Regions from separate parts of the Pontibaca methylaminivorans genome, predicted to be linked through region 3. Evidence: riboswitches for the same ligand, from Rfam matches in the RefSeq annotation. Region 3 holds a riboswitch; each other region holds the start of a gene.
The links. A riboswitch is a leader RNA that binds a small molecule or an ion and turns the genes downstream of it on or off. The one in region 3 is predicted to bind thiamine pyrophosphate.

Region 1 (10,484 bases), 1.6 Mb from region 3:
AAAACGCTGGTATAGCTCGGCGCGTTCGGCGGCGCCTTGTGCTGCTGGCCCGTCACCAGGTCGAATTTCGCCGTCGCATGACCCCGGTCACGGGCGGATTCGGCCGGGGCATAGCCCTTGCCCTTGCGGGTCAGCGCGTGGATCAGCACCGGCCCCGTCGCCCGTGCCTTGACCGTGCGGAGCACCGCCATGAGCTGCTCCATATCGTGCCCGTCGATCGGCCCGACATAGGAGAGGCCCAGCGCCTCGAACAGGGTGCCCCCGATGGTAAGCCCCTTCAGCGCATCATGGGCGCGTTTCGCCCCGGTCTGGAACGGCTCGGGCAGCAGCGAAACCGCCCCCTTGGCGGCGGCGCGCAATTCCTGGAACGGCCCCTCGGTGTAAAGGCGCGACAGGTAGCGCGACATGGCGCCCACCGGCGGGGCGATGCTCATCTCGTTGTCGTTCAGGATGATGAACAGCCGCTTGCCAAGATCGCCGGCATTGTTCATCGCCTCATAGGCCATGCCCGCGCTCATGGCGCCGTCGCCGATCACCGCAACCACGTCGCCCAGCCCCTCGGGCACCGTGCCGCCCAGATCGCGCGCCGCCGCAAAGCCGAGCGCGGCGCTGATCGAGGTGCTGGAATGGGCCGCGCCGAACGGATCATAGGGGCTTTCGCTGCGCTTGGTGAACCCCGACAGTCCCCCCTTCTGGCGCAGGGTGCGGATGCGGTCGCGCCGCCCGGTCAGGATCTTGTGCGGATAGGCCTGATGCCCCACGTCCCAGATGATCTTGTCGCGCGGCGCGTCGAATACCGCATGCAGGGCCACGGTCAGTTCCACCACCCCGAGCCCGGCCCCGAGATGCCCCCCGGTCTCGGACACGGCCGAGATCGTCTCGGCCCGCAACTCCGAGGCAAGCCGGGTCAGTTGCGCGGTATCGAGGCGCTTCAGGTCGGCCGGGGCGGCCACCCGGTCGAGCAGCGGTGTCTCGGGACTCTTGGACATGGCGGGCGCCTCCTTTCAGGGGGCGAGGTCAGTTATCGCGCGAGATAGCGAAGCGCGCGGCAGCACGCAAGCCGTCGGCACGCGCGCCGAAGGGGGCCAGCGCTTCGCAGGCTTCCCCCGCAAGCTCGGCCGCCCGCGCCCGCGCCCCGGCCAGCCCGAGCAGCGAAACGAAAGTGGCCTTGCCGGCCCGCATATCCTTGCGCAGGCTCTTGCCGGCACGATCCGCATCCCCCTCGACATCAAGAATGTCGTCGGCGATCTGAAAGGCAAGGCCAAGCGCCGCCGCATAGGCATGAAACGGCCCCGGATCGGCCCCGGCCAGCCGCGCCCCGGCACAGGCCGCCCAGTCGATCAGCGCGCCGGTCTTGCCGGCCTGCAGCGCCGTGATCTGGGCCAATGTCAGCGGCACTTCGGCAGTTTCCGCCGCGATATCAAGCGCCTGCCCCATGACCATGCCGCCGGCCCCGCCCGCCCTCGCCAGACTGAGCGCAAGCTCGGCACGGATCCCGCCCGGGCCGGCCCCCGGATGGGCGGCAAGCTCGAAGGCGAGCGCCTGCAGGGCATCCCCGGCCAGCACCGCCGTCGCCTCATCCCATTTCACGTGCACCGTCGGCTCGCCCCGGCGCAGATGGTCGTCATCCATGCAGGGCAGATCGTCATGCACGAGGCTGTAGCCATGCATCGCCTCGATCGCCGCCGCCGGCCAGATCGCACGGCCGGGTGCCACATCATGCAGCGCCGCGCTCTCGAGCACGAGAAACCCGCGCAGCCCCTTGCCGCCCCGGATCGCATGGATCATGGCCTGCGTCACGGTGTGGTCGGGAAAGCCGCGCAGAACCTCGCCGAGATGGGCGTCGATCCGCCGCGCCGCCGCCGCAAGACAGGCGCCGAAACCGGCCGTCATCACCGCCGCGCCCGGCTCAGAACCGGCCGTCGCCACCGCCGCCCTGTCCGGCATCGTTCCCCTCGCCGCCGAGCGGGCGCAGACCCGTCGGGTTGCCCTCTCCGTCCAGCGTGATCGCCGCGACCTTTTCCTCGGCCCGGCGCAATTCGTCCTCGCACCGCTTCTTCAGCGCCGCGCCGCGCTCGTAAAGCTCGATCGAACGGTCAAGCGCCACATCCCCCTGGTCCAGCTGGTTCACGACCTCTTCCAGGGCCTTCATCGCCTCTTCAAAGCTCATCGTCGCGACGGGTATCTCGCTCATTTCGCGGCCTTCATCAGTTCCTGCACATGGGCGCGCACCGAAGCGGCGAGCGCACCGAGATCATAACCACCCTCGAGCGCCGAGACCACCCGCCCGCCGCAGGTTTCGGCAGCGACCGCGCAGATCCCGCGCGTCACCCAGGCGAAATCGTCCTCCGTCCAGTCAAGCTGGGCAAGCGGGTCGGCGCGATGGGCATCGAAACCCGCCGAGATCAGGATCAGTTCGGGCGCGAAATCGCGCAGGCGCGGGAAGACCTGTCTTTCGTATTCGCGCCGCATCAGGGCCCCGCCGCTTCCGGGTGCAAGCGGCAGGTTCAGGATATTGCCATGCGCCCCCCGCTCCTGCGCATTGCCGGTGCCCGGATAAAGCGGCACCTGATGGCTCGAAATCATCAGCGCCCGCGCCTCGTCCCAAAGAATGTCCTGCGTGCCGTTGCCGTGATGCACGTCGAAATCCACCACCGCCACACGGGAAAGCCCGTGGTGGTCGAGCGCATGTTTCACCCCGATCGCCACGTTCGAGAACAGGCAGAACCCCATGGCGGTCTCCCGCTCCGCGTGGTGCCCGGGCGGGCGGGTCGCGCAAAAGGCATTTCCCGCCTCGCCGGCGATCACCATATCCACGGCGCGAACCACCGCCCCCGCGGCACGGAACGCGGCATCGAGCGATCCGGGCGACAGCCAGGTATCGGAATCAAGCGCCCGCCCGCCGTCCTGCGGCAGCGCCGCGCGCAGCCGGGCAAGGTAATGTGCCGGATGCGCCCGCAGAATCGCCGCCTCCTCCGCCAGCGGCGCGTCCGATCGCAGCAGGTCGAGCGGCGCCAGCGCCTCCAGCACCGCCTCGAGCCGCGCAACCTGTTCGGGATGCCCCGCGGGGGTCACATGGGCCAGGCAATCCGCATGGGTCAGAAGCGCAGTCGTCACGTCGATCTCCTTTCACCGGATGCTCCGGCCCCGGCCCGCCCGGGCCCTGCGGCAGCCGGCTTCTTCTGGCCGTAAATATCCCCGCCGGAGGCCCCTGCCCGCTCAATCGGGCGCCAGCATGTAACCCGAGCCGCGCACGGTCTGCAAATAGCGGGGCTGTTTCGGATCGGCCTCGATCTTGCGCCGCAGCCGGGTGATCTGCACATCCACCGCCCGCTCCTGCGCCTGCCCGCCGTCGCGGCCCAGGTCCTCGACAAGGCGCGCCCGGCTGACCGCCTCGCCCGGACGGGCCGAAAAGATCCGCATGAGCTGGCTTTCGGTCGCGGTCAGCCGCACCGGCGCATCGCCCCGCCACATCTCGCCGCGTTCCACGTCATAGCGGATCGGGCCGAGATGCAGGAACTTGGGCAGATCGCTGGCCGCCGAGGGCTCGGGCATGCGGCGCAGGATGGCATTGATCCGCAGCAGCAGTTCCTTCGGCTCGAAAGGCTTGGTCAGGTAGTCGTCGGCCCCCGCCTCGAGCCCGCGGATCCGGTCCCCGGTCTCGCCCCGCGCGGTCAGCAGCAGGATCGGCGTGTCGCGCTGCTCGCGCAAGGACCGGGTCAGGCTGACCCCATCCTCGCCCGGCATCATCACGTCAAGCACCAGGAGGTCGAAGTCGAGCCCCGCGAGCAGACGCCTCGCATGCGCTGCATCGCGCGCCGCCGTCACCAGGAAACCGTTGCGCAGCAGGTATTTGCACAACAGGCTGCGGATGCGCTCGTCATCGTCGATGATCAGCAGATGCGGTTCGGGAGCGCTCATGCCGGCCTCTTTCCGATCCGGGTCCGGATCTCGCGCAGCGCCGGGTCCATCATCGCATCGAGCACGCGGTGAAACCCGGCCACGGCCTCGGGGCCGGCGGCGTCGAAAGCGGCCGAAAGCCGCGCCCGCTGCGCGGCAGACAGCCGGTGCTCGAGCGCCACCCCCGAAGCGGTCAGCGCAAGGTGACGCTCGCGCCGGTCGAGCGTCCCGACCCGGCTTTCCACAAGCCCGTCCCCGATCAGCCGCCGCAGCACCCGGTTCAGCGACTGCTTGGTCACGCCGAGAATCTCCAGCAGGTTGCTCACCGTGGTTCCCGGCATGCGGTTGATGAAATGGATCGCACGATGATGGGCGCGCCCATAGCCGAGATCCGCAAGAATCAGGTCGGGATCGGCGGTGAAGCCGCGATAGGCAAAGAACATCGCCTCGATGCCCCGGCGCAACTGCTCGTCGCTCGGGAACGGCGCGCCCATATTCGTGCTGTCCTGTTCCGCCGTCATGACTCCGCCATCCTGCGCTCTGCCCCGTTTCTCGCCAGAGCATACGTCAGCCTTATTGACATTCCAAGGCTCGAGCAGTATCGAATCCGGGTTTCCATGCTGCTTTCCGCGCCCCGTATTCATTCGGAGTCAGGAGTATCCCCGCAAATCAGGAGTTGAACATGGCAGGCTATGACGACCGCGACGGCCAGATCTGGATGGACGGAAAACTGGTTCCGTGGCGCGATGCGAATGTGCATATCCTGACCCATGCGCTGCATTACGCCAGCGCCGTCTTCGAGGGCGAGCGCTGCTACAACGGCACCATCTTCAAGGGGCGCGAACACAGCGAACGCCTGATCCGCTCGGGCGCGCTTCTCGACATGCCGCTGCCCTATACGGCGGACGAGATCGACGCGGCCAAGGCGCTTGTGCTCGAGGCGAACGGCATGCGCGACGCCTATGTGCGCGTCGTCGCCTGGCGCGGTGCCGGCGAGGACATGGGGGTCGCGAGCGCACGCAACCCGCTGCGCATGGCGGTCGCGGCCTGGGAATGGGGCGCCTATTACGGCGATGCCAAGACCAGCGGCGCGAAACTCGACATCGCGAAATGGCGCCGCCCGAGTCCCGACACCATCCCCTGCAAGGCCAAGGCCGCCGGGCTTTACATGATCTGCACCATGTCCAAGCACGCGGCCGCGGCCAAGGGCTGTTCGGATGCGATGATGCTCGACTACCGCGGCTATGTGGCCGAGGCGACGGGCGCCAACATCTTCTTCGTCAAGGATGGCGAGGTCCACACCCCCCTGCCCGACTGTTTCCTTGACGGCATCACCCGCCAGACCGTGATCGGGCTGCTGCATGAAAAGGGCATCAGGGTGCACGAGCGCCACATCAAGCCCGAGGAGCTCGAGGGGTTCGAACAGTGCTGGCTCACCGGCACCGCCGCCGAGGTCACGCCGGTGGGGCAGATCGGCGAGGATTTCCGCTTCGAGGTCGGCGCCCTGACCCGCGACATCGCCGAAACCTACGAAAAGCTGGTTCGCAGCTGACCGCCGGCCCCGCCGGCCGGTCATTGCCGCGAGGTCAGGCAGATCAGACCGGGCCGGTCAGACAACGGCCCGGCGCGACGATATCTGCCGCACCATCAACCCGGACAGTTCCCGGACAGCCCCGGAGCGCGGCAGGCGGTCGGATATGCCGCGCCAGCAACGGGGGGGCGATGATCGCGGCCGCCACGCCGCTGCGGGTTGTGGTGGCCGTATTCATGGATCACTGAATGGGAAAGCCCGGCTGGCCACATGTCCGGGTTGCCTGAGATGCCCTGCCTGGACGCCGGAAACGGAACTCCCGGCCGCTTTCCGCGTTCCCTGCGCCGGGCCTCAGCCGAGCGGCACCGGGCCGGCACCGATCTGGCCGCGGTGCAGCAGGTAATGGTCGAGCAGGACGCAGGCCATCATCGCCTCCGCCACCGGCACCGCGCGGATGCCGACGCAGGGGTCGTGCCGCCCCCGGGTGACGATCTCGGCCGGCTCGCCTGCCTTCGTCACGGTGCTGCGCGGGCGCATGATGGACGAGGTCGGCTTGACCGCGAAACGCAGCACCACGTCCTGCCCGGTGCTGATTCCGCCGAGGATCCCGCCCGCGTGATTGCTGGAATAGACGGGCTGTCCGTTCTCGCCGGGAAAAATCTCGTCGGCATTGGCCTCGCCGGTGAGTTCGGCCGCGGCCATGCCCTCGCCGATCTCCACCCCCTTGACCGCGTTGATGCTCATCATCGCCGCCGCCAGATCGGTATCGAGTTTTCCGTAGACCGGCGCGCCGAGCCCGGCGGGCAGGCCCGAGGCCCGGACCTCGACCACCGCGCCGACCGAGTTGCGGTCCTTGCGCACCTCGTCCAGATAGCCGGCCCAGAGTTCCGCAGCCCCGGCATCCGGGCACCAGAAGGGGTTGCGCTCGATCTCGGCCGCATCGAACCGCGCGCGGTCGATCCGGTGCCTGCCGATCTGCACCATGTAACCGGTGATCCGCAGGTCGGGCAGCAGACCGGCAAGCGCCGCCCGGGCCAGCCCGCCGGCCGCGACCCGCGCCGCCGTTTCCCGCGCCGAAGAGCGCCCGCCGCCGCGATAGTCGCGGATCCCGTATTTCTGCCAATAGGTCATGTCCGCATGGCCGGGGCGGAACTTTTCGGCGATGTCGCCGTAATCCTTCGAGCGCTGGTCCATGTTCTCGATCATCAACTGCACCGGCGTGCCGGTGGTCTGCCCCTCGAACACGCCCGAAAGGATGCGCACCCGGTCGGGTTCGCGCCGCTGGGTGGTGTGGCGGCTCTGCCCCGGCTTGCGGCGGTCCAGCCAGTGCTGGATCATGGACTCGTCAATGCCGACGCGCGGCGGGCAGCCGTCGACCGTCGCCCCGAGCGCGGGCCCGTGGCTTTCGCCCCAGGTGGTGACGCGGAACAGGCGGCCGAAGCTGTTGAACGACATGGGGCTTTCCTTGCGGGTGCGGATCCTGCCCCGTCCTTAGCGGCGCCCCCCCGCCGTCTCAAGCGCTTTCATCTTGCCGCCGCGCTGGCGGCACCCTAGACTGGTCCCGCCTCGGGGAGCCCGTCACGGGCTGAGACGCGCACCCTGCGCGGACCCGTTGAACCTGAACCAGGTCGTGCTGGCGGAGGGAAGGTCCGGGTTCATCCACCGCTTTGCCTTCTGCCGCGACGGAGGATGACGATGAAACGCCTTGCGATCGCTGCGGGTATCTTCTGGGCCGGTGCGCTGTCCGCGCAGCCGGAACTCACCGTCTATACCTACGAAAGCTTCTTCACCGAATGGGGACCGGGGCCGAGGATCAAGGCCGCTTTCGAGGACCAGTGCGACTGCCGGCTCAATCTGCTGGGCATCGGCGACGGGGCGACGTTTCTTGCGCGGCTCAGGCTCGAGGGGACGCGCAACCGCGCCGATGTCGTGCTCGGGCTCGACACCAACCAGATCGCCGCGGCGCGCGAGACCGGACTTTTCGCGCCGAGCGGGGTCGAGGCCGATTACGACCTGCCGGTGACATGGGATGATCCGGTATTCGTGCCCTATGACTGGTCGCTTTTCGCCTTCGTGCACCGCAAGGAGACGCCCGCACCCGGCAGCTTTCGGGAACTTGCGGACAGCGACCTCAAGATCATCATCCAGGATCCGCGCTCCTCGACGCCGGGGCTCGGGCTTCTGCTCTGGGTGCGCGACGCCTATGGCGACGAGGCACCCGGGATCTGGAAGGGGCTTGCCGACAATATCGTGACGGTCACTCCGGGCTGGAGCGAATCCTACGGGCTGTTTCTCGACGGTGAATCCGACATGGTGCTGTCCTGGACCACCTCGCCCGCCTATCACCGCATTGCCGAGGATGACGACAGCATCGAGGCGGCCCTGTTCAGCGAAGGGAACTATGCGCAGATCGAAGTCGCCGCGCGGCTGAAGAACAGCCGCGAGCCGGAGCTTGCGCAGGAATTCCTGCAGTTCCTTCTTTCGGACAAGGCGCAGGCGGCCTTCATGACCGGAAACTGGATGTATCCCGCCGTGCTCCCGCCGGGTGGGCTTGCCGAGGGGTTCGACCCGCCGCCCCCGCCGGAAAAGGTGCTGCTGCTCGACCCCGGGCGGGCGGCGGCGCTGCGTGACGAGGCGCTGGCCGAATGGCTCGACGCGCTGTCCCGCTAGGCGCCGCAGTGCCGGGCAGCGCCCTGCTGGCCCGCGTGCCCGGCTGGATCGCCGGCGGGCTGGTCGCGGCGCTCACGCTCGGCGCGCTGATCGCGGTCATCGGCCAGGCCAGCCCCGGTGCACGGATCGGCAGTGCCGCCGACTGGGCCGCGATCCGCTTCACGCTGGTGCAGGCGCTGCTTTCGGCCGGCTTCAGCACCGCGCTCGCGGTGCCGCTGGCGCGGGCGCTGGCCCGGCGGCGCTTTCGCGGACGCCGGCTGCTGATCGCGCTGTTCGGCGCACCCTTCATCCTGCCTGTGATCGTCGCGGTGCTGGGGCTGATCACCGTGTTCGGGCGCGCCGGCTGGGTCAGCGCGGGGCTTGGCCTCGTCGGGCTGCCGCCGCTTCAGATTTACGGGCTGCACGGGGTGGTGCTTGCGCATGTGTTCTTCAACCTGCCGCTGGCGACCCGGCTGGTGCTGCAGGGCTGGCAGGAGATCCCGGCCGAGCAGTTCCGCCTTGCCGCGCAACTGGACGCTACCCCCCGCGACATCGGCCGCCTGCTCGAACGCCCGATGCTGCGGCGCACCCTGCCCGGGGCGGCGGCGGTGATCTTTGCCATCTGCCTCAGCAGCTTTGCCGTTGCGCTGACGCTGGGCGGCGGGCCGCGTGCCACCACGATCGAACTCGCGATCTATCAGGCTTTCCGCATCGAATTCGACCTTGGCCGCGCGGCCTGGCTTGCCTGCATGCAGATCGCCCTGACCTTCGGCGCCGCGCTGCTGGCGTTACGGCTCGGGCGCGGCGAAAGCCTTGGCACCGGGCTCGGGCGCGTGCTCGATCGCTGGGACGGGGCGACCCTGCGGTATCGGCTGCTCGATGCCCTGCTGATCGCACTGGCGGCGCTGCTTCTGCTGCTGCCGCTTGCGGCGGTGGTCACGGCCGGGGTGCCGGGTCTTTGGGCCCTGCCGCCCGTGGTGCGCGGGGCGGCACTCAATTCGGTGCTGGTCGCGCTCGCCAGCACGCTCGTCATGCTGCTGATCTCCCTGCCCATGAGCGCGGCAGCCGTGGCCGGACGGGGACGCGGGGTGGTCGAACTTGCCGCGCTGCTCGGGCTTGCGGTCTCGCCTTTGGTGATCGGCACCGGGCTGTTCATCATCATCAACCCGCTGGCCGACCCGCTGCTGATGGCGCTGCCGCTTACGGGGGCCGTGAATGCGGTGATGGCGCTGCCCTTCGCCATGCGCATCCTGCTGCCGCGGGCCCGGCAGGTGGCGGCGCAGGACGGGCGGCTTGCGCAGTCGCTCGGCCTTGGCCGCTGGTGGTTCACGCGCCGCATCCTGCTGCCGCGGATGCGGGCCCAGATCGGCTTTGCCGCGGGTCTGTCCGCCGCGCTCTCCATGGGCGACCTCGGGGTGATCGCGCTGTTTGCCTCGCCCGGTCAGAAGACGCTGCCGCTTGTGGTCTATGAACTCATGGGCAGCTATCGCATGGAGGCCTCGGCGGCGGCGGCCCTGCTGCTGCTCGCGCTGTCCATGTCGCTGTTCTGGCTGTTCGACCGCGGGGGAAAGTTCCATGCTGAAGCTTGAACGCGCCGTGATCCTGAGCGGCCCTTTCACCGTCGAGGCCGACTTTTCGGTCGCGGAAGGGGCGCGGGTCGCGGTGATGGGGCCATCGGGGGCGGGCAAGAGCACCCTGCTCGAGGGGATCGCGGGTTTCCGCCCGCTGCGGCAGGGGCGCATCGCCTGGCGCGGCGCCGATATCACCGCGCTGGTGCCCGGCAAGCGCCCGGTCGCGATGCTGTTCCAGGACGGCAACCTGTTTGCGCATCTCACCATCGCCAACAACGTGGGCCTCGGCATCCGCCCCGACCTGCGGCTTGACCGCGCCGCCCGGGCGCGTGTCGATGCGGCGCTCGAACGGGTCGGGCTTGCCGGGCTGGGCGCGCGCCGCCCGGCCGAGCTTTCCGGCGGCCAGCAGAGCCGCGCCGCGCTCGCCCGCGTATTGGTGCAGGACCGCCCCGTCCTGCTGCTCGACGAGCCCTTCGCCGCGCTCGGGCCGGCGCTCAAGCGCGCCATGCTCGACCTCGTGGCCGACCTCTGCGCCGAAAAGGGCACGACTTTGCTCATGGTCAGCCACGACCCGGCCGATGCGCGCCGCCTCACCCCGCAAACCATTGTGGTGGATGCGGGAATCGCCGCGCCGCCGCAGCCGACGGCAGAACTTCTCGCCAATCCGCCGGCCATGCTGCAGGATTATCTCGGCCGCGAAATCTGACCGGATCGAGGATGCGATACTCGCTGCAGATCTGCGACATTGCTCAAGAATGCCTTTGTGCCGCATCTATGAACGCTGGACGAGCGCGTTTTGCGCCGCTAGACACGCGCTCGTGACTGTCGCGCAA
Region 2 (10,484 bases), on a different contig from region 3:
CCCGCCGACGGGGATGGGCCCGGGGCGCTCGAGGCGGGCGTGCCGGTTTTCATCGACCGCCAGATGGCGGGTTTCTGGGGGCAAAGCGAATGGTGGTACATGGAAGGGCCGCACCATCCGGACGCCGACCCCAATCTCGGGTTTCAGTCGCCGCTGACCCTGGCCGAGATCATCCGGGGCGGGCTGTCCCATTTCGACGACTGGTGCCGCGATCAGCACGGCGCCGCCTTTGCCGAACTGGGTGCGGAGGATCGCAACAAGGCCCTGGGGGCGCTCATGGACGAGAAGACCGGCCTGCCGCCCGAGTTGCGCGATTTTCCCGATTTCCTGCTGACCAGCACCAAGCAGGGCTATTTCTCGGATCCGCGTCACGGCGGCAACCGCGGCATGCTCGCCTGGAGCTATATCGGCTATCCCGGTGCGCGTGCCAATTTCCTCAGCTGGACCAACCCGGCCCGCGACGCCGAGCCCTATCCGCTCGGCCCCGTATCCATCAACGGAGACCGCGCATGATGGCACGCAAACTGCCGAAGAAGGATGTGGCCATTGTCGGGCTGGGCTGGACCGGTTCGATCCTGGCCATGGAACTGGCGAAGGAGGGGCTCGACATCGTGGCGCTCGAACGCGGGCCGATGCGGCGCACCGTCAACGATTTCCGCTATCCCGAGAACACCGACGAACTCACCCATGCGCATTATTTCAAGCTGATGCAGCGCCCCCATGAGTCGACGCTGACGATGCGCCATTCGACCGGGCAGAGGGCCCTGCCCTACCGCCGGCTCGGATCGTTCCTGCCGGGCATCGGGGTCGGCGGCGCCGGCGTGCACTGGAACGGCCAGAACTGGCGCCCAGAGGCGGCGGAGTTGCGTCTGCGCAGCTATGTGACCGAAACCTTCGGCGCCGACATCATCCCCGACGACATGCAGATCCAGGACTGGGGCGTCACCTACGAGGAGCTCGAGCCGCATTTCGACCGCTGGGAGCGGCTGATCGGCTGCACCGGCATCGCCGGCAACATCAAGGGCGAGATCCGCGCCGGCGGCAACCCCTTCGAGGCGCCCCGCAGCGCCGAATACCCGCTGCCGCCGCTGCCGCAGGCCAGTGCCTCGCGCCGGTTCCACAAGGCGGCCGAGGACATGGGATTGCATCCCTTTCCCCGCTCCGGCGGCAACGCCTCGCGCGCCTATGTCAACGAATACGGCATGCAGCTTGGCCCGTGCACCTATTGCGGATTCTGCGAATGGTATGGCTGCTACAACTATTCCAAGGCCTCGCCGCAGACCTGCGTGCTGGATGCGCTTTATCAGCGCCCCAATGTCGAGGTGCGCACCGAGGCCAACGTGATGAAGGTCGAGCTTTCGAGCGACGGCAAGACCGCGACCGGGGTCACCTATCTTGACGAGAACCACGAGGAAATCTTCCAGCCGGCCGATCTGGTGCTGATCTGCGCCTTTCCGATCCACAACGTGCACCTTCTGCTGCTGTCGGGCATCGGCGAACCCTATGATCCGGCGCGCGGCAGCGGCGTGGTCGGGCGCAACTATGCCTATCAGATGATGGGCGGCACCGACGCCTTCTTTTCGGATGCGCAGTTCAAGCCCTTCGTCGGCGCCGGCATCGAGGGCACATGCGTGCTCGATTACGGGATCGAACAGATCGACTTTGCGCGCGAGGGCTTCATCGGCGGCAGCTATATCAGCGTCGGCCTCACCAACGGGCAGCCGATCCGCTCCATGCCCCTGCCCGAGGACACGCCGGCCTGGGGCGCGGAGTGGAAACAGGCGGTCGGCAAGTGGTACGGCAAAGCGCTGAACATCGGCAGCCACGGCTCGAACATGAGCTATCGCGACTGCTATCTGGATCTGGATCCGACCTATCGCGACCCGTTCGGCCGGCCGCTTTTGCGGATGACCTTCGACTGGAAGCCAAACGACATCCGCATGACCCGTTTCATGCAGCGCCGGACCGAGGCACTGGCGCAGGCGATGGAATCCGACAGCTTCAATTCGTCCTACAAGGACGAGGACAGCCATTACGACATCCGCCCCTATCAGACCACGCATAACGTCGGCGGCGCGGTGATGGGGACCGATCCGGCGACCAGCGTCGTCAACCGCTATCTGCAAAGCTGGGACGTGCCCAATGTCTGGGTCTCGGGGGCGTCGGCCTTTCCGCAGAACATCCAGTTCAATCCGACCGGCGCGGTCGGGGCGCTGACCTACTGGATGGCCGAGGCGCTGCGCGACTATATCCGCAATCCGCGGCCGATGATGAGGGGATAGACCATGCGAACCTGGCTGCGCGTCATCCTTGCCCTGGCCGTGCTTGGCGCCCTTGCGCTGGCCCTGTTCGTCTTCTGGCCGCTGCGGCGGACGGCGCCGGAAGAACTGGCGGTGGCGGATGACAGCATGGCCTGGCCCGAGATGGCGGATGCCGATTATCCCCACCTTGCCGCCCTTGCCGCCGATTGCGCCGCCTGCCACACGGCCCCGGACGGCGCGCCCTTTGCCGGCGGGCGTGCCTTCAATACCCCGTTCGGCACCATCTATTCCGCCAATATCACGCCGGACCGCGATACGGGGATCGGTGATTACAGCCTCGACCAGTTCCGTGCCGCGGTGGTGGACGGCATCCGCGCCGACGGAGCGCATCTTTATCCGGCAATGCCATATGCGAGTTTCCGCAAACTGGCGGAACGCGACATCCGGGCGCTTTACACCTATTTCACCGAAGAGGTGAAACCCGTGCGCGCCGGCACCCGCAAGGCGGAGATGACGTTTCCCTTCAACCTGCGCTTCGGGGTGCGCGCCTGGAAATGGCTGGCGATGCCCGATCCCGGTTTTGCGCCGCCCGATGACCCCGTCCTTGCGCGCGGCGCCTATCTGGTCGAGGGGCCCGAACATTGCGGCGCCTGCCATACCGAGCGCAATCTCCTGTATGTGGAAAAGGGATATTCGGCGGCCGACCCCGATTTCCTGATGGGGGGCGTGCTCGAAGGCTGGCCGGCCCCGGCGCTGCGGGGCGAGGACGGCGCGCCCGCGCGCTGGTCGGCCGAGAACCTCAAGGCCTATCTGCGCGACGGTCGCAACGACCACAACGCCACGGCCGGAGAGATGACGCTGGTCATCCGCCATTCGCTCCAGCACCTGCCCGAAAGCGACATCGACGCGATGGTGGCCTATCTGCGGTCGCTGGCGCCGAACGGCGGCGGCGATGCGCCCCCGCCCGCGCCCGAACGCGATGCCGACCGGATCTGGACGGCGGCGGAGGCCGGCGGGACGACGACCATGCTGGCCCGGGCGGATCCGGCAGGGCTCGATCCTGGCGCGCGGCTCTATCTCGACAACTGCTCGGCCTGCCACATGATCGACGGCAAGGGCGCGCCGCGGGTCTTTCCCGAACTCGACGGCAACCCGGTGGTGACCGACGCGGCCCCCGGTGGTCTGCTGCAGATGATCCTTTACGGCGACGAGATGCCCGCGACCGCCCGCATGCCGATGCGGCTGGCCATGCCGGCCTATGCCCGGCGGCTGAACGACGAGGACATCGCCGCGCTGGCCACCTTCGTGCGCAGCGCCTGGTCGAACCATGCCGATGCGGTCAGCGCCTCGGATGTCGCGGACGAACGCGCCCGGTACTGAGCCGCGCCTGCGGGTTCCGACCTGCCCCCGGGCCGCGCGCGGGCGGGGACAGCGGGAAATCCGTGTCGTCAAGACTTCATGACAGGTGCGCGGAACTGCGATATGGTCGCCCGGAGTCACCATATCGGAGCGACCCATGAGTTCGGATATCTGTCTCCCCCTTGCCGGCAAGACGATTCTCGTGGTCGAAGACGAATATTTCCAGGCCGAGGATCTCGAACAGGCGCTTGTGAAGGCCGGCGCGCGACTGGCCGGCCCCTGCCCATCCGTCGCGGCCGGGCGGATCGCGCTGGACGGGGAGCCGATCGACGCCGCGGTTCTCGACATCAATCTCGGCGGTGAAGACGTCTACGCATTGGCCGAGATACTGAACACCCGGAAGATCCCGTTCCTCTTTGCGACCGGCTATGACCGCGCGAGCCTGCCGCGGAGTTACCGTGGAACTCCGGTTCTGGAAAAGCCTTTCGGGATCGAGCAGCTTCTCGATGCGCTGGTCGGCCTTTGCGAGAGCGGGGAACGGCAGGCGGCTCGCAAGCAGCGGGCCCGGCAGGACTGACGTGATCGGGCGACCGTCCGGGCCCCGTGCTCAGGACGGCGCGACCGCCTGCAGCGTGCTGGCCGAGACCGGGATCGAGATTTTGCAATGCACGCCGTCGGGGGTGAGCACATGGCTGGTGCGCGCGCCCAGTTGATAGGGCAGCGCCCCGGTGATCAGATCGCGCCCCTTGCCGGCGCCATTCGGCAGGCCGGAGGGCATGACCACGCCACTTTCGCGCCAGTCGATATGCAGCCAGGGCGATCCGCTCGCTTTCGGCTCCAGCGACCAGGTAATGGCAAGCCGCCCCGGCGCCTGGCCCAATGCGCCGTATTTGACCGCGTTGGTCGCGAGTTCATGCAACGCCAGCGCCAGGGTCTGCACCGTCGACGAACGCAGGCGAACATTGCCCGGACCCGACAGGGTCGTCCGGCCCATGTCGGCGCTCATGGCGTCGAGCTCCGCCCGGATCAGTTCGTCAAAGGTGATCCGGCTGCCGCTTTCCAGCCGGGACAGAAGGCCGTGGATGCGCGCAAGGGCACTCAGCCAGTCGCCGAAACGGGTGCGGAAATCGGCCAGGTCGGTGCTGTCCCGCCCGATCCGGTCGGCCAGCGCATGAACGATGGTCATGAGGTTGCGGGTGCGGTGCTGGAGTTCGGCCACCAGCATCTGCTGACGTTCGTTCGCCTGCTTCGCCGCGGTCACATCCAGGCCGATGCCAGCCAGCGCCCAGACATTTCCGGCGCTGTCCACCAGCGGGAAATCCACATTCCGGATCCACCGCAGATCCCCGGTATCGGCACGCCGGATGCGGAATTCATGTTCGACGAGGGCGCCCGCGCGAATGCGCCGGATGTTGTCCAGAACCCGCTTGCGGTCCTCGGGCAGGACCATCCGCAGCCAGAAGCGCAGGCTCCTGTCGAACACCGCGCCGTCATAGCCATAGATCGCCGCCGATGCCCGGCTCGACAAAATTGTCCGCAGGCTGTCCACGTCGCGGATCCACAGGACACCGGGCGCGGCATCCGCGAACTGGGGGAACTGCGCCTCGCGCTCGCGAAGCTGCTCCTCCACGACCTTGCGCCTTGTTATGTTGCTGCCGGTGCCGAGCCACTCGGTGATCTCTCCGTCGCACCCGAAGATCGGGATCGCACGCGCAAGCACCCAGCCGGTCTGGCCGTCGGCCATGCGCACCCGATGCTCGAGCTCGAATTTCGACCTGGTGCGGATCGCCTCGTCAATGGCCGCCTCCAGCTCGTCCCGGTCCTCGGCCAGGATGTAGCGTTCCCGCCAGTCCGCGATGGGTTCGGTGACCGGTGACAGAAAATCGCTGCTTTCGAGCTGATACAGAAAATGCCAGTCGGCGCTCATGCGATAGACCGAAATGGCGCCGGCGGTGGCCAGCGCGCGGAAGCGCGCCTCGCTCTGGCGCAGGGCATCCTTTGCCCGCGTCTCCGCATCCACATCCATGATGATGGAGACCGCCCCGACGATCTCTCCGTCGGCATCGCGCAGCGGCACGGCCGAGGCATTGGTCCAGATCGCGGCGCCCGACCGGTCGGTGTGAAGGAAATCAATGCCGGGAACGCAACGCTCGCCGCGCAGGGCCCGCGCGCCCGGGAAATGCTCCGGCGCGACCGGCTCGCCGTCACTGGTCCAGCCGCGCCGGCGCGAGGCCGAGGTCGAATCATGCGACAACAGCCGCTTGTTGGGAACGAAACGCTCCCATTCGGGATTGGACAGGATCACCCGCCCTTCCGTATCGGTGAGCGCAAGACCGACGGGCAACACGTCGAGCAGGGCCGACTGCAACCGCACGGCCTTGTCCCTTTCCCGCTCCGCGCAGATCCTGCCGGTCGCATCCGCCGTGACATTCAGAAGGCCGGCGACGCGCCCCTCCTCGTCGCGGATCGGCGAATAGGAAAAATTCCACCAGGTGTTCTCGGGATAGCCATGCCGTGTCATCAGCAGCGGCATGGCTTCGAAGCGCAGGGATTCGCCCGCGAACACCCGCGTGACAAGCGGTTCGATCTCGTCCCAGATCTCGGGCCATGCGTCGCGGAACGGGATCCCGAGCGCCGCGGGGTGGCGCTCTCCCAGCATCGGGGCATAGGCATCGTTGTAGATCATCGTCCGCTCGCGGCCCCAGGCAAGCTGCATCGCGTGGCCCGAGCCAAGCACGATGTCCACGGCGGTCCTGAGATACGGCGGCCAGGTTTCGATCGGGCCGAGCGGCGTCGCGGTCCAGTCGAAGGCGCGGATATGGCGTGCCATTTCTCCATCACCGGGCGGCCAGGACGCTGCGCACATTTTCTTGGGCATCTGACTGTCCGTTCCGGCGGTTCTGACGGGCGCTTCGGGTTTCATCTGTCCTGCGAGCCGACTGTCCGGCGGAGCCGATGCGGCCTGTCTCGGATCAGTTCTGCCCTTGCGGAAGGTAACGCGTCAGGACGTCATAAGGTTCACCGCCGTGCCCGTCCATGGACCAGCGGACAAAACGCCCTGTCCGGCGCGGGAACAAAGCAGGGTGCCGGCGATTTCAGGAGGTCTCAACCCGAAAGGACGAACCGATGAAGACGACAGAGGATATTTTCCTGGCGTGGCTGCGCGATGCTCACGCGGCCGAGAAACAGGCGCTTTCCCTCCTGAGCACGCAGGTGGAGCATCTCGTTCACTATTCCGAACTGCGCGCACGGATCGACCAGCATATCGCGGAAACCGAAGAACAGGTGCGGGCGCTGGACGGGTTGCTCGAAAGCTATGACACCGATTCTTCGGCGATAAAGGACGTGACGGGCCGCATGATGGCCTTTGCGCAGGGCATCGGCGGTGCGGGTGCCGTCGACGAAGTCGTCAAGGGCAGCATATTCAGCTACGCGTTCGAGCAGATGGAGATCGCCAGCTACAAGGCCCTGATCGCCGTGGCGCGGCGCCTGAACGACCCCCGCGCCGTCGAGGTGCTCGAGGCCATTCTGCGGCAGGAGGAGGCCATGGCGCAGTGGCTGGCCGAGAACCTGGAGGCGGTCACGAACGAATACCTGCTTCGCAACGAGAGTGGCGAGGAAGCAAAACGCTGATCGGCGCCCGCCGGCGCGCCGTTGCGCCGGCGGCCCCTGCGGGGGTCAGAACATCTGCCGCCGCAGCGCCCTGCCGAGGCGGCGCGAATTGCCGGAGGTCTTGCGGCCCAGCGGGCCGAGCGCCGCACTCGCGACCTGATCCGGGCGCTTTCCCTGCAGCACGGCAGTTCCGGCCTGCACCATCGACCTGGCAAAAGCCTCCTGCTTTTCGCTGACCATCCGCGCCGATTCTCCCGGCGCCAGTTGCCAGAGCCCGGCCATTCCGGCCATGCGCATCATGATGATTGCCTGGGCCTCGGCATTCATTCGCCAGAAGGCGAAGCCGAGCTTCCAGTATTGCAGAACGGGTGTGGGCCTGATCATGTTCGGTGCTCCGGTTGAGAGGGGATCAGTTAGCTCTTGGCGGCGCGGCTGCCAGTGCCGGATGAACCCGCGCGCCGACGGGCCGGACGGGCCATTCAGGACAGCCACAGAATCAGGGCAACAAGAAGCGAAGCAACGCTCAGAGTCACGGCGATCAGCCACATGCGGCCGGCCGGCATCGATTCGACGTCATGTTCGTTGATGCGCCGCTGCGCCCTGCTGTCATGAACGGCGGCAATCAGGAAAATCATTATGGCGATGGCGATGAACAGGCTCGCCGCGATCTTGGCGATCCAGACCGGTTCCATGCTGTGAAATACCGCCTGCAGGCCGATCCCGACGACCAGCGATGACATGCCGGTCCGCATCCAGCTTCCGAAGGTGCGCTCGTTCGACAGCAGGACGCGGTCTTCGGACCATCCGGTGCGCATCTCGGAAAGATCGGACTTGTCCCGGCTGAATTCGATCTTCTTCTCGTCGTCATCCATATCTGGTCCCCGTCCCCGGCACCGGGGCAATATCTGCGCGCCGCGGCGCGTCTTTCGGCGCCCCCTTTCGGATCCCGAACAAGCGACCGTGGCGAAGGTTCCCGCCCTCCGGCCGCGCGCCCGGCTTGCAAAGGGGCCGGCGGCGCACTAGGCTGAGGGGACTTACTCGTTGGGGTGCCCCGCTTGCCGGGGCTGAGAGGCGCAGGCCGACCCATCGAACCTGATCCGGGTCATGCCGGCGGAGGGAACGGGTAGCTTGACGATGCAGGGCGGTATTGCGCCCAGGAAAGCCCCCGCGACAAATCCGTCGGCCGAAATGGGGGCGACGTGACTGCAATCGCATGTTCATCACAGACTCGGGCAACGCGTCCGACACCGGCTCTGACACCTGGTCCGGCTGCGGCACCGGCATGTCCGGGCCGCCCGCACCCGGCCCCGGCCGGACCGGCCGGCCATTGCGCGGGCCGCTGGTGCATCCCCGACATCATCAACGGAGGATCGAGATGAAGATCACCCTTAACGGCGAGGCCCGCAGGACAAGCGCCGCGACCCTGGCCGACCTGCTGGCGGAATGCGGGTTCGACGGGCGGATCGCCACCGCCCGCAACGGCGATTTCGTGCCCCGCACGCAGCGCGGCGCGACGCCGATTCACGACGGCGACCGGATCGAGGTCGTCGCCCCCATGCAGGGGGGCTGAGCCATGCCGGTTTTTTACGGGGTCGGGATCGACAACCCGCTCATGCTGGGCACGGCGCGCTATCCCTCGCCCCGGGTGATGGCCGAAGCCTTCCGCGCCTCGGGCGCGGAAGTCGCCACCGTCAGCCTGCGCCGCGAAAAGGGCGGCAGCCAGGAATTCTGGAACACCGTCAAGGATCTGGGCGTCCGCGTCCTGCCCAATACCGCCGGCTGCTTTTCGGTGAAGGAGGCCGTGACCACCGCCCATATGGCACGCGAGGTCTTTGAAACCCCCTGGATCAAGCTGGAGGTGATCGGCCATCCCGACACGCTGCATCCCGACATCTTCGGCACGATTCAAGCCGCACGCATCCTGAATGACGAGGGGTTCGAGGTCTTTCCCTATTGCACCGAGGATCTGACCGCCTGTCAGCAACTGCTTGATGCCGGCTGCCGGGTGCTGATGCCATGGGGTGCGCCGATCGGCACCGGGATCGGCCTTGCCAACCCGACCGGGCTACGCCTGCTGCGCGCGCATTTCGCGGATGTGCCGCTGGTCATTGATGCCGGCATCGGGTTGCCCTCGCAGGCCGCCCGGGCGATGGAGATGGGCTTTGACGCCGTGCTGCTGAACACCGCCGTCGCCCGCGCGGGCGATCCCGCCGCCATGGCGCAGGCGATGATGCGCGCGGTCCGGGCGGGCCGTGCGGCCGCGGTGTCCGGCCCGATGGAGCGGCGCGAGATGGCTGTTCCCTCGACCCCGTTCGACGGCATGGCGGATCTGGCATGACGCTGCCGCGGTTCTACCCGATCTTCGATTCCGCCGACTGGCTGGTGCGGATGCTGCCTCTTGGCGTCGGGTTGGTGCAACTGCGCATAAAGGACCGCAGCGAGCCCGACACCCGGGCCGAGATCATCCGCGCCCGCGATCTGTGCCGCGAACACGGCGCGATCCTGATCGTCAACGATCACTGGCGCATCGCCATCGAAGAGGGCTGCGACTGGATCCATCTGGGGCAGGAGGATCTGGATGCGGCCGACCCGGGCGCGATCCGCGCGGCGGGGCTGAAACTGGGCATATCCACCCATGACGATGCGGAACTGTCCCGCGCGCTGGCGCTGGATCCCGATTACGTGGCCCTGGGTCCGGTCTGGCCGACGGTGCTGAAAAAGATGAAATGGCACCGTCAGGGCGTCGGCAAGCTGACCGAATGGAAGGCGCGTATCGGCGATGTGCCGCTGATCGCGATCGGCGGATTGCGCCCCGAACGCGCCGCGCCAGCCTTTGCCGCGGGGGCGGATGTGGTCTCGGTCGTGACCGACATCACGCTGAACCCCGACCCCGAGGCGCGCGTGCGCGAATGGCTGCGGGTGGTGGTGGCGTGAACCGCTATGCCCGTCAGATGATCCTGCCCGAGATCGGCAGCGAGGGTCAGGCCCGCATCCGGGGCGCGCATCTTCTGGTGGTGGGCGCGGGCGGGCTGGGCGTGCCGGTCGTGCAATACCTGGCCGGGGCGGGCATCGGGCGGATCACCCTGATCGACCCCGATATCGTCGAGGAATCGAACCTGCACCGCCAGCCGATCTATGGCCCCCATGTCGGGCGGGCCAAGGTGCGGGCGGCGGCGGATGTCCTCCGCGCGCTGAACCCGCAGACCCGCCTTGTGCCGCTGTTCGAGTGGCTGACGCCGGACAATGCCCCGA
Region 3 (10,484 bases):
CGGGCCGAGGCCGCCGGCTGCGCCGCGCTGGTCGTGACCGTCGATGCCCCGGTGAGCGGGCTGCGCAACGCCGAACAACGCGCGGGATTCGTGCCGGCCGGTGATTGCCCGAACCTTGACGGGCTGCGGCCGCCCGTGGTCCGCGACCTGCCGGGGCGCGGGCCGACGTTCCTCGGGCTGATGGATGCGGCACCCCGGTGGGGGGACATCGCCTGGCTGAAATCGCGCACCCGGCTGCCGGTGATCCTGAAGGGGATCATGTCCCCCAATGATGCGCTGCGCGCGGTCGAGGCGGGGGCGGACGGGATCATCGTCTCGAACCACGGCGGGCGCACGCTCGATACCGCGCCGGCGACGGCCGAGGCCCTGCCCCGCATCACCCGGGCCATAGCCGGCCGCATCCCGGTACTTTGCGACGGCGGCATCCGGCGGGGCACGGATGTGCTGAAGGCGCTCGCGCTCGGCGCGCAGGCGGTGTTGATCGGGCGTCCGCAGATCCATGCGCTGGCGGTCGGCGGCGCAACCGGGGTTGCGCATCTTGTGTCGATCCTGCGCAGTGAGCTAGAGGTCGCGATGGCCCTGACCGGACGGCGCAGCATCGCCGGGATCGACGCCGGCGTGATCTGGTCATCCGACGGATCAAGCCCCGCTGCGCCGTTTGCGCAGGGCTGATCCGGAGGTTGTGCGGCGGCAACGGTCAGGCGGGGCGAGACACGGAAAGTTGATTCCTGATTGAATCCCTCGGCTTTTGTTCTATAAGCGCGGACAGCCAGCGCGCGAACGCCGCCAGCCAGCAGTTCAAAACAGCTCGGACGAGGACAGAGGACATGGCTGCCATTCAGCCCCAATCGTTGCGTTTCAAACTTTCCACCGTCGGCGTATCGCTCGGTGTCGCTTTCGGGGGAATCGCTACCGCCAAGGCCGTCCATGCCCAGGACAACAGCCCCGAGGACGAGCCGGATCAACCCGGCATGACCACGCTCGATACCATCTCGATCACGACCGGCGCGGCGCCCGCGAACACCAACGAGGCCGGAACCGGTGTTTCGCGCCTGCCGGCGACGGTGTTCAAGACGCCGCGCGAAATCCAGGTGGTGCCGGCCGAGATCATCCGGCAGCAGCAGGCGATCACGCTTGAGGAAACCCTGCGCAACGTGCCGGGCATCACCCTTTCGACCGGCGAGGGGCGCGGCGGCTCTTCCGGCGACCAGTTCCGCATCCGTGGCCTCGCGGCGCAGGGCGATATCTATCGTGACGGGCTGCGCGATTTCGGCGCCTTCACCCATGACAATTTCAACACCGAATCGGTCGAGGTGTTCAAAGGCCCCTCGGGGGACAACTTCGGCGTCGGCAACATGGGCGGGCTGATCAACCAGACCTCGAAACGCGCCCATCTGACCGACGAGACGACCGTCAGCGGCATGGCGGGCACCGGGCCGCTCGGGCGGATCCAGATCGACACGAACCGCGTGGTCGGAGAGAACCAGGCGCTGCGCTTCAACCTGATGGCGCAGAAGCAGGACGCCGCGCACCGCGACCACGTGGAATCCGACCGCCTCGGGCTCGCCGTCGACTGGGGCACGGGGATCGGCACCGGAACCGAGTTCCACATCGGCTATTCCTATCTGCGCGAACGCGGCAAACCCGACATGGGCCAGCCCATGGCCGAAGGCGCGGACGGCATCTCGCGCCCGCTGCTGGAATATGGCGTGCCGGGTTACAGCCGCAGGACGTCCTATGTGCGCAGCACCGACCGCGACGATACCGATGTTCATGACATCACCGCAACCTTGAGCCATGACATGGGCAATGGCTGGATCCTCACCAACGATACCCGGCTTTCACGCTTTACCCGGGATCGCTCGGCGACGCATCCCGCCGCGCTCACCCCGGAACAGCTTGCGGACCTCCTCGCCGGAATCGATGTCGACATGTCCTATGCCGCTGGCGGAGGCATGACCTACAGGCAGAAAGGCTGGGGTTTCCAGAACGTGCTGGCGCTGCGCGGCGAATTCCAGACCGGCACGGTCGAACATGATGTCATGGTCGGCCTCGATCTGAACTATCAGGTGGACAAGCGCCGCCGCGGCACCTTTGTGCCGGCGCGCCCGGGCACCACTCCGGTCACGAACCCGGTCTATGACATCGGCAGCCTTGCGATTGAATATGGCCCGCAGATGCGGTCGACCGCCTTCAATGCCGGGCTTTTCGTAAGCGACCGCATGTCTTTCGGAAACGGCTGGTCCATCGCCGGTGCTGCGCGGCTGGATCATTTCGAGAACAGCTTCGACGGTCTGCTGATCGGGGCAACAGACCCAATCAGCGCGAGGGGCAGTTCCAGCAAGATCAGCCCGTCGATCAGCATCATCTACGAGCCCAATCCCGACCTCATGGGTTATCTGAGCTTTGCGCGCACCTATCGTCCGCAAGGCACGGACATTGCCATGAACGTCAACGCTTTCGATAGCGAAATCGCAGGTTCGCTGAAGCCCGAACGCGCGGATCTGATCGAACTCGGCGGCAAGATGAACCTCATGGGCGGGCGAGTCGGCCTGACCGGGGCGATCTTCCAGATCACCAAGAAGAACAGCTATGACGTCAACCCGGACGGCAGTATCGATGTCGGGTTCTCGGACGCCGGACAGGGCCGCCGCATCCGCGGTATCGAAATCGGCGCCTCGGGCGAAATCACCGATGCCTGGAGCGTCTATGCGAACTATGCCTATCTTGATGGCAAGGTGCGTGGCGGGCCGGGCATTGAGGACGATAATGTCGGCAACCGTGCGCCGGGTGTTCCGCGCAACAACGCCTCGATCTGGACCAGCTACGTGCTGCCGCAAAGCGGCGTCTCGATCCCCGGCGAAGTCACCCTGGCGGGCGGCATCCGCTATGCCTCGAAATACTTCTCCAACCCGGACAACACCGCGCAGATCCCCGAGACGTTCTCGCTCGACGCGATGATTTCCTATGAGCAGAACGACTGGCGGCTGGCGCTGAACGCCTACAACCTGACCGATCACCAGAACTACAGCTCGACCTTCAGCAGCTCGCGGGCGGTCCCGGATTCGGGGCGGACCTTCGTGGTCTCGGTCAGCAAGCGGTTCTGAACGCGGGGCAGACCGTGCAGGCAACCAAAGCCGGAAAACAGGACAGCGCGGCCGCAAGGGCCGCGCTGGCGCTTGGGCAGATGCTGCTGAACAGCGGCGATGCACCGGCGGCCATCGAAAGTTTCCGCATGGCTGCGCGCAGCGGCGAGGCGATGGCGCTGACCATGCTCGGGCGCATCCATGACCGCGGCTGGGGCGTGGCCCCCGACCCCGTGCAGGCTGCCGACTGGTTCCGCCGCGCCGTCGATGCGGGCGAAGCCTGGGCGATGTTCAACCTGGCCGACCTTCACCTTTCCGGGCGCGGCGTGACACGGGACACTGCCACCGCGCATGCCCTTTACGCCAAGGCCGCGGGGCATGGTCATGTGCAGGCGCTCAACATGCTCGGCATGCTGGCCGAATCGGGTGACGGCCCGGATCTGCCCGACGCCGCGGACGACTATTTCCACGCCGGGGCCGAGGCCGGCGATCCCTGGGCCATGTTCAACCTGGCACGCCGCATGATCGAGACGGGGCACATCGAATCCGCGCTCGGCTGGCTGGGGCGTTCGCTCAACTGCGGCTTTCCCGACTACTGGCGCGCCATGGCCGCGGGGCTGGCCGGTCATTCCGACAGCCGCCTGCGCACCCTTGCGGCGCAGGCGCGCGCAAGGACCGCCGCCGCCGCCACCCCTGCCCCGGACCACCACCAGGAGCCGCCGTCATGCTGATCGCCATCCCCGGGGTTCTGAACCCGGCCGAGGTTTCCGAACTGCGCCGCGCGCTCGATGCCGCCGACTGGCAGGACGGGCGCAAAACCGCGGGTTCCCAGTCCTATGATGTGAAACGCAACCACCAGCTCGACCCCGACAGCCGCACGGCGCTGGAGCTCGGGCAGTTCATCCTCGACCGGCTGGCCGGAAACGCGCTGTTCATGTCGGCCGCCCTGCCCCACCGGATCCTGCCGCCCATGTTTAACCGCTACGCGCAGGAGGAAACCTTCGGCATCCATGTGGACAATGCCATCCGCTCCGTGCCGCTGACCGGCGAGCGGCTGCGCACCGATCTTTCCATGACGCTGTTCCTGTCCGAACCCGAGGAATACGATGGCGGCGAACTGGTGATCGAGGACCAGTTCGGCGCGCAGCAGGTCAAGCTGCCGGCGGGGCACATGGTGCTTTATCCCTCGACCTCGCTGCATCAGGTGACGCCGGTCACGCGGGGGGCGCGGGTGTCGTCCTTCTTCTGGCTGCAGAGCATGGTGCGTTCGGACGAGCGGCGCACGATCCTGTTCGACCTCGACCAGTCGATCCAGTCGCTGTCTGCCCGGAATGGTGCCAATTCGCCCGAGGCGGTGCGCCTGACCGGCATCTATCACAACCTGATCCGCATGTGGGCCGAGATCTGAACCTTCCGCGCCCGGCCGCCCATATGAGAAAACTGTTTCGCGGGGCCTTGACGGGAAGCCGGAAATAGTTGAGCAAGCCACTCAGGTAATGAACCCCCACCTTCCTGCGGCCGCAAGAGGCCCTGAACATCCGCCGGGGCGCCACTCGCCCGACTGCTGAAAATCGTGAAAGGTCGTCACATGTATTTTCCTGTCGAAAACGGACGCAGCATGACAGGCCGCCCCGGGACCGGACCGCGCGCGGTTGCTTTTGTCCTCGCCGGTCTGCTGGCGCTGGCCGCCCCGCTTCATGCCTCGCCCGCAGGGGCGCAGACCGTCCCGCCGGATCAGGACAGCGCAACGGAAACGCCCGAGGGCACGACACCGGCCCCGGAACGCGCGGCGCCCGCCGCCGAAACCGGCGAATCCCCGGCAACGGCCGACGAAGCGGCTCCGCAGACGGCGCAGGACACATCGCCAACGTCGCAAGCCGCGCCCTCCGGCAGCGAGAACGCGACTCCCGCACAGCCCGACGCCGCGGTCACCGACGTCACGCGGTTCCGTGCCATGGATGCTGCGAACGATTCGGCAAGCGATTCGGCGGGCGGGCCGGAAACGCCTGCACCCCAGGCCACCGACGGGACCGCGGCACAGGCGGCCCCGATCCCCTCGCCGATCGAGGATCCGGCCGGCGCCCTGTCGTCGCTGCTTTCCACCCCCGAACAGAGCGGCGAGTTGCCCGACGACCTTTCTCCGCTCGGCATGTATCGCAACGCCGACGTGATCGTGAAACTGGTGATGCTCGGGCTGATCTTTGCCTCGCTCGTGACCTGGACCGTGGCCCTGTTCAAGGCGCTCGAAATCATGGGCGCGCGGACACGGGCGGGCAAGGCGCGCCGTCTGGTCGCCGAGGCGCGGAGCCTGCGCGACGCCGCCGAGCGCATGAAAGGCAGCCGCGGCCCGGCCGGCGAGATGCTGCGTGCCGCCCTGACCGAGGCCGAGCTTTCCGGCCCGGCGACCGATCACGCGGGCGGCAGCGGGCTCAAGGAACGGGTGACTTCGGCGCTTGACCAGATCGTCGCAAGCGCCGGGCGGCGCGCGGCCGTCGGCACCGGCATCCTTGCCACGATCGGCTCCACCGCGCCCTTTGTCGGGCTGTTCGGCACCGTCTGGGGAATCATGAATTCGTTCATCGGCATTGCCGAGGCGCAATCGTCGAGCCTTGCGGTCGTGGCCCCCGGCATTGCCGAGGCGCTGCTTGCCACCGCGCTCGGCCTTGTTGCGGCGATCCCGGCGGTCATCATCTACAACGCCTGCGCGCGCTGGATCACCGGCTATCGCCATGAGCTTTCCGAGGTTGCCGCCGGAATCGAGCGGCTGGTCAGCCGGGATCTCGATTTCCGGCAGCTTGCCGCCCCCCATGACCTGACCGCCCGTGCCGCAGAGTAAGAACCCATGCCAAGCCGTTTCCGCAACAGCCTGACCGATGACCTGCGGGACAACCACGAAATCAACGTGGTGCCGTTCATCGACATCATGCTCGTGCTTCTCATCATCTTCATGGTCGCGGCGCCGCTCGCGACGGTGGATGTGGACGTGGACCTGCCGGGCTCCAACGCGCCGCGCGCCGAGCGGCCGGACGAGCCGATCTATCTGACGCTGAAATCGGATCTCACGCTTGCCCTTGGTGAAACCCCGGTGACGCGCGAGGACATCGCCGGCCGGCTTGAACAGGAAACCGGCGGCGATCACGAGGCGCGGATCTTCCTGCGGGCGGACAAGGGGGTCGATTACGGCGAATTCATGGAGGTGATGAACCTTCTGCGCTCGGCCGGCTATCTCAAGATCGCCCTTGTCGGGCTGGAGGGCGGCGCCGCAGCAGCAGCGGCCGCGGGCGTGTCCGACCCGGACGAACAGGCCGCACCATGAGCACCGGGCCCGATCCCCTTGCTGCGATACACCGCGGCGGCGGGCGGAGCGCACGCGTGCTGCTCTGGGCCGGGGCGGCGGTGATCGCGCTCGGCGCGCATGTGGGCGCGGCGGTGCTGATTCTCCATGTGCCCGAGGAAGACACGGCACCCGACGGGCCGCCGCCCGCGATCATGGTCGAGCTTGCCCCCCTGCCCGAAACGGCAGAGGTCGATGAAACCGAGGTCGGCGAGGCCGAGCAGAACCTTGAGGATGTCGAGGAGCAGCCCGAACCGGAACCCGAGCCCGAGCCCGAGCCGGAAGAACCGGAGCCGGAACCCGAACCGGAACCGGAACCCGAGCCCGAGGAAATACCCGAGGTGGAGCTTCCCGAAGCCGAGGTCGCGGACCCCGAGATCGCCGCCGTGCGCCCGAAGGAACGCCCGGAACGTCCGGAGCCGAAAAAGGTCGAACCCGAAAAGCCCCGCGAAACCCCGCGCGAACAGCCCAAGCCCGAGACCCCGCCGCAGCAGGCGCAGACCCGGGCCGCGACCCAGGCGCCCCAGGCTGCCCGGAATGCCGCCACGGCGGATTCGGCAGCGCAGGCCAGCTCGAACGTCTCGCCCTCGCGCTGGCAATCGCAGCTCATGGCGCATCTGGAGCGGCGCAAGCGCTATCCCGGCGCGGCACGGGCGCGGCGCGAAGAGGGCACGGCGCAGGTGCGCTTCTCGATCGACGAGCAGGGCAATGTGACCAGTGTCTCGCTGGCGGCCTCCTCCGGGTCGGCGGCGCTCGATGCGGCGGTGGTCGAACTCGTCCAGCGCGCCTCGCCGGTTCCGGCCCCGCCGCCCGGCGTGAATCGCACGATCGTGGCCCCGATCCGCTTCAGCATCCGCTGACGCTCCCTGTAGCGGGACCGTCAGCTTTCCACCTCATGCGTCCTTTCGGGGGCCGCATGATCCGTCTTCTGCCGCCCGGGCGCCAGCCAGATCGCGTGGAAATGATGCACCGGTCCCCGCCCCTGCCCGACCCCCAGTGTGTCGGCCGCCGCGATCGCGCCCTGAAGCCAGCCATGGGCGCGGGTGACCGCCACCCCCATGTCGAGCCCCTTGGCCAGCCCGGCAGCGATCGCCGAGGACAGCGAACATCCGGTGCCATGCGTGTTGCGGGTGGCATGGCGCGCGGCGCCGAGTTCAAGCGGCTGCGGCCCGACCAGGACATCGGTGCAGAAGTCTCCCTCCCCGTGTCCGCCCTTCATCAGCACCTGCTGCGCGCCCATCGCCCGCAGACGCTCGCCCTGTTCGACCATCTCGCCGCTGTTGCGCGCCGGCTCGCACCCCAGAAGCCAGGCGGCCTCGTGCAGATTGGGCGTGAGCAGGGTGGCAAGCGGGAGCAGCTTTTCACGCAGCACCGGCATCGCCTCGGCCGCGATCAGCGCATCGCCTGATTTTGCCACCATCACCGGATCGAGCACGACCGGAACCGGCCGCCGGCCAAGCCACACGGACAGACGCTCGGCGACGCAGGCCACCGCCCCGGGGTCGCCCAGCATACCGATCTTGACCGCGCTCACCGCGAGGTCGTCAAAAACCGCGTCGATCTGGGCGGCGATCATCGCCGGGCTCACGGCATCGACCATCGTAACGCTGCGCGTGTTCTGCGCCGTCACCGCGGTCAGCACCGAGGCCCCGTAAACCCCGAGCGCGGAAAAGCTTTTCAGGTCGGCCTGGATCCCGGCGCCGCCGCCGCTGTCCGAGCCGGCGATGGTCAGGGCAATCGCAGGTATGTGAATGAATGATGCTGCTGCTGGCATGGCCGACGCTCCGGTTGTGGCGGGTGGCGGCGGCATCGGGAAGGGATCGCGCGCGGTTGCGCTGGAACAGGCGGGCCTGTTCCACTCTACCCTTCCCTCCGCCGGCATGACCCGGTTCAGGTTCGATGGGTTGACGCTGTCGCGCCTCTCAGCCCCGTCAGGGACACCCCAAGCGTATGAGTTCCGTGCGTCATCTTAACGCGCAGGTTACCGCTTGCAAGGGTCATGGTTTCCGTCCTTCGCGGGGGCCGGCTGATTCGTCGGCGGCGCGGACTTCCGCCCAGATTGCAATCCGTCGGATGCCTGCCCGCCAGAGCTGCGGAGCGGAGACGGTGGCTTTTGCGGTGCAGAAACCGGAGCATTTGCCGCTATCCCGTTGCCTGGGCATTTTATTCTGCAGGATTGGCCGCTTCGGTTTGCAATTGCAGCATGACCCGAAAGAATTTGTAGCGCAAACGAGATTAATGCTGTAGCGTGAAAGGGCATTCAACAGCGAATGCGGCCATATCACCCGATGCCCTGTGCGAACGGCGTGAATGACCACCAAATCCCAGACATAATTGCACTGGCAATACGCAACGCTACTCGTGTTGTGCGTGCAATCCACTCCGCATAAACGGGAGGAAATATTCATATGAGTATGGATGGAACAGGCGCGGATTCTGCGCTCCACGGAACGCGTATCAGAGCGGCAATCGACGTCGGTGGAACATTTACCGATATTTTCGTTCTCGACGCAAATGGCAACCAGACGGTGGCAAAAGTCGCGAGCACCAAGAACCCGATTGACGCCATCATGAACGGTGCGGAGGCAGCCAATATAAACTGGAAAGACGTGGAACTTTTCACGCATGGAACGACCATTGCGACCAATGCTCTCATCACCCGGAATTTCAAACCTGCGGCAATGGTGACGACGCGCGGATTCCGCGATGTTCTGGAAATCGGCCGTGGCACACGCGAAGATCCTTGGGATGCCTACAAGGAGGGGACGCCGCCCTATATCCGCCGTCGGGATCGTCTGGTTGTCAGCGAGCGCATCAATTACCGCGGCGAAATCGTCGAGCCGATGGACGAAAATGAAGCTCGCGAAGTGGCCCGAATTCTCCGCAAGCGCAATGTCACCGCCGTCGCGATCTGTTTCATCAATGCCTATATCAACGGCGAGCATGAAATGAGAATGGCCGAGATACTTGCCGAGGAACTCGGCGAGGATGTGGCCATCACGACCTCGCACGAAACCCATCCCGAAATCTTCGAGGACGACCGGTTTTCGACCACGGTTGCCAACACGATCCTTGCGCCGATCATCCGGCCCTATGCGCGCGATCTCGACCAGCGGACGACCGCAAGCGGATACGAGGCCGACGTTCTGCTCCTGCATTCGGGCGGCGGCGTGATGACACCGGCGACGGCCGAGAAATACGCGGCGCGGCTTGCCGCATCGGGGATCGCCGCCGGCGCCATCGCCAGCAAGTATTTCGCCAGCCTCTGCGGCCACAGCAATGCGATCGGCCTCGACATGGGGGGAACCTCGGCGGATATCTCGCTGGCGGAAAACGGGTCGCTGCGCATGACCGACAAGTGGGAGGTCGACTGGGGCCACCCGATCTGCTTCCCTTCGGTCGAGGTTCTGACCATTGGCGCCGGGGGCGGTTCGATTTCCTGGATCGACAAGGCCGGCTCGCTGCGCAACGGTCCGCAATCCGCCGGCTCCGTGCCCGGCCCTGCCTGCTACAAGGCCGGCGGCTTCGATCCGACCAACACCGATGCGAACATCATCCTGGGGCGTGTCGGCACCGAACTCGCCGGCGGCAGCATGAAGCTTGACCGCGAGGCAGCCATCGAGGCGATGCAGAAGGTGGCCGAGCCGCTCGGGCTCGACATCATCGACGCGGCACTCGCCACGCTGCGGGTCGCGAATGCCAACATGGCCGATGCGGTCCGCCTGATCTCGATCGCCCGCGGCCATGACCCGCGCGATTTCGCGCTCGTGGCCTTCGGCGGTGCCGGACCGCTGCACGGGGTGGACATCGCCCGCGAGCTCAACGTGCCGATGGTGATCGTGCCGCCCAACCCGGGGGTGACCTCGGCGGTCGGCTGCATGCTGGTCGATGTGCAGCATGACGTGACGCAGATGTTCCTCAAGGACGCGGCCGAGGCCGATCCGACGGACATCGAAGCCACCTTCCGCAAGATCGAAGCCGAGGGCCGCGAGCGGCTTGAACGCGACGGTGTGGCCGAAGAGGACATGACCTTCCAGCGTTTCGTGGACATGCGCTATCGCGGT

Region 1: it holds a riboswitch for thiamine pyrophosphate, as region 3 does, so the genes downstream of both, thiB (thiamine ABC transporter substrate binding subunit) here and thiD (bifunctional hydroxymethylpyrimidine kinase/phosphomethylpyrimidine kinase) in region 3, are expected to answer to the same signal.
Region 2: it holds a riboswitch for thiamine pyrophosphate, as region 3 does, so the genes downstream of both, thiS (sulfur carrier protein ThiS) here and thiD (bifunctional hydroxymethylpyrimidine kinase/phosphomethylpyrimidine kinase) in region 3, are expected to answer to the same signal.

What each region holds. Positions count from the first base shown of each region.
Region 1 covers NZ_FTPS01000001.1:607,795-618,278, forward strand. Annotated here, with positions in the region: gene dxs (1-deoxy-D-xylulose-5-phosphate synthase) at 1-989, opposite strand, end outside; gene B0B01_RS03015 (polyprenyl synthetase family protein) at 1,018-1,893, opposite strand; gene B0B01_RS03020 (exodeoxyribonuclease VII small subunit) at 1,910-2,194, opposite strand; gene B0B01_RS03025 (histone deacetylase family protein) at 2,191-3,117, opposite strand; gene B0B01_RS03030 (response regulator) at 3,220-3,921, opposite strand; gene B0B01_RS03035 (MarR family winged helix-turn-helix transcriptional regulator) at 3,918-4,421, opposite strand; gene B0B01_RS03040 (branched-chain amino acid aminotransferase) at 4,583-5,452, shown strand; gene aroC (chorismate synthase) at 5,783-6,886, opposite strand; TPP riboswitch at 6,989-7,093, shown strand; gene thiB (thiamine ABC transporter substrate binding subunit) at 7,127-8,101, shown strand; gene B0B01_RS03055 (ABC transporter permease family protein) at 8,077-9,669, shown strand; gene B0B01_RS03060 (thiamine ABC transporter ATP-binding protein) at 9,656-10,357, shown strand.
Region 2 covers NZ_FTPS01000002.1:98,794-109,277, forward strand. Annotated here, with positions in the region: gene B0B01_RS11815 (gluconate 2-dehydrogenase subunit 3 family protein) at 1-513, shown strand, start outside; gene B0B01_RS11820 (GMC family oxidoreductase) at 510-2,282, shown strand; gene B0B01_RS11825 (cytochrome c) at 2,286-3,641, shown strand; gene B0B01_RS11830 (response regulator) at 3,778-4,197, shown strand; gene B0B01_RS11835 (PAS domain-containing protein) at 4,228-6,450, opposite strand; gene B0B01_RS11840 (ferritin-like domain-containing protein) at 6,747-7,253, shown strand; gene B0B01_RS11845 (hypothetical protein) at 7,299-7,616, opposite strand; gene B0B01_RS11850 (YidH family protein) at 7,712-8,104, opposite strand; TPP riboswitch at 8,265-8,368, shown strand; gene thiS (sulfur carrier protein ThiS) at 8,608-8,802, shown strand; gene B0B01_RS11860 (thiazole synthase) at 8,806-9,570, shown strand; gene B0B01_RS11865 (thiamine phosphate synthase) at 9,567-10,166, shown strand; gene B0B01_RS11870 (HesA/MoeB/ThiF family protein) at 10,142-10,484, shown strand, end outside.
Region 3 covers NZ_FTPS01000001.1:2,243,166-2,253,649, reverse strand. Annotated here, with positions in the region: gene B0B01_RS10930 (alpha-hydroxy acid oxidase) at 1-672, shown strand, start outside; gene B0B01_RS10925 (TonB-dependent receptor) at 828-3,107, shown strand; gene B0B01_RS10920 (tetratricopeptide repeat protein) at 3,122-3,817, shown strand; gene B0B01_RS10915 (Fe2+-dependent dioxygenase) at 3,811-4,494, shown strand; gene exbB (tonB-system energizer ExbB) at 4,705-5,922, shown strand; gene exbD (TonB system transport protein ExbD) at 5,929-6,402, shown strand; gene B0B01_RS10900 (energy transducer TonB) at 6,399-7,280, shown strand; gene thiD (bifunctional hydroxymethylpyrimidine kinase/phosphomethylpyrimidine kinase) at 7,301-8,194, opposite strand; TPP riboswitch at 8,271-8,375, opposite strand; partial or broken gene B0B01_RS13445 (hydantoinase/oxoprolinase N-terminal domain-containing protein) at 8,829-9,338, shown strand; gene B0B01_RS10890 (hydantoinase/oxoprolinase family protein) at 9,375-10,484, shown strand, end outside.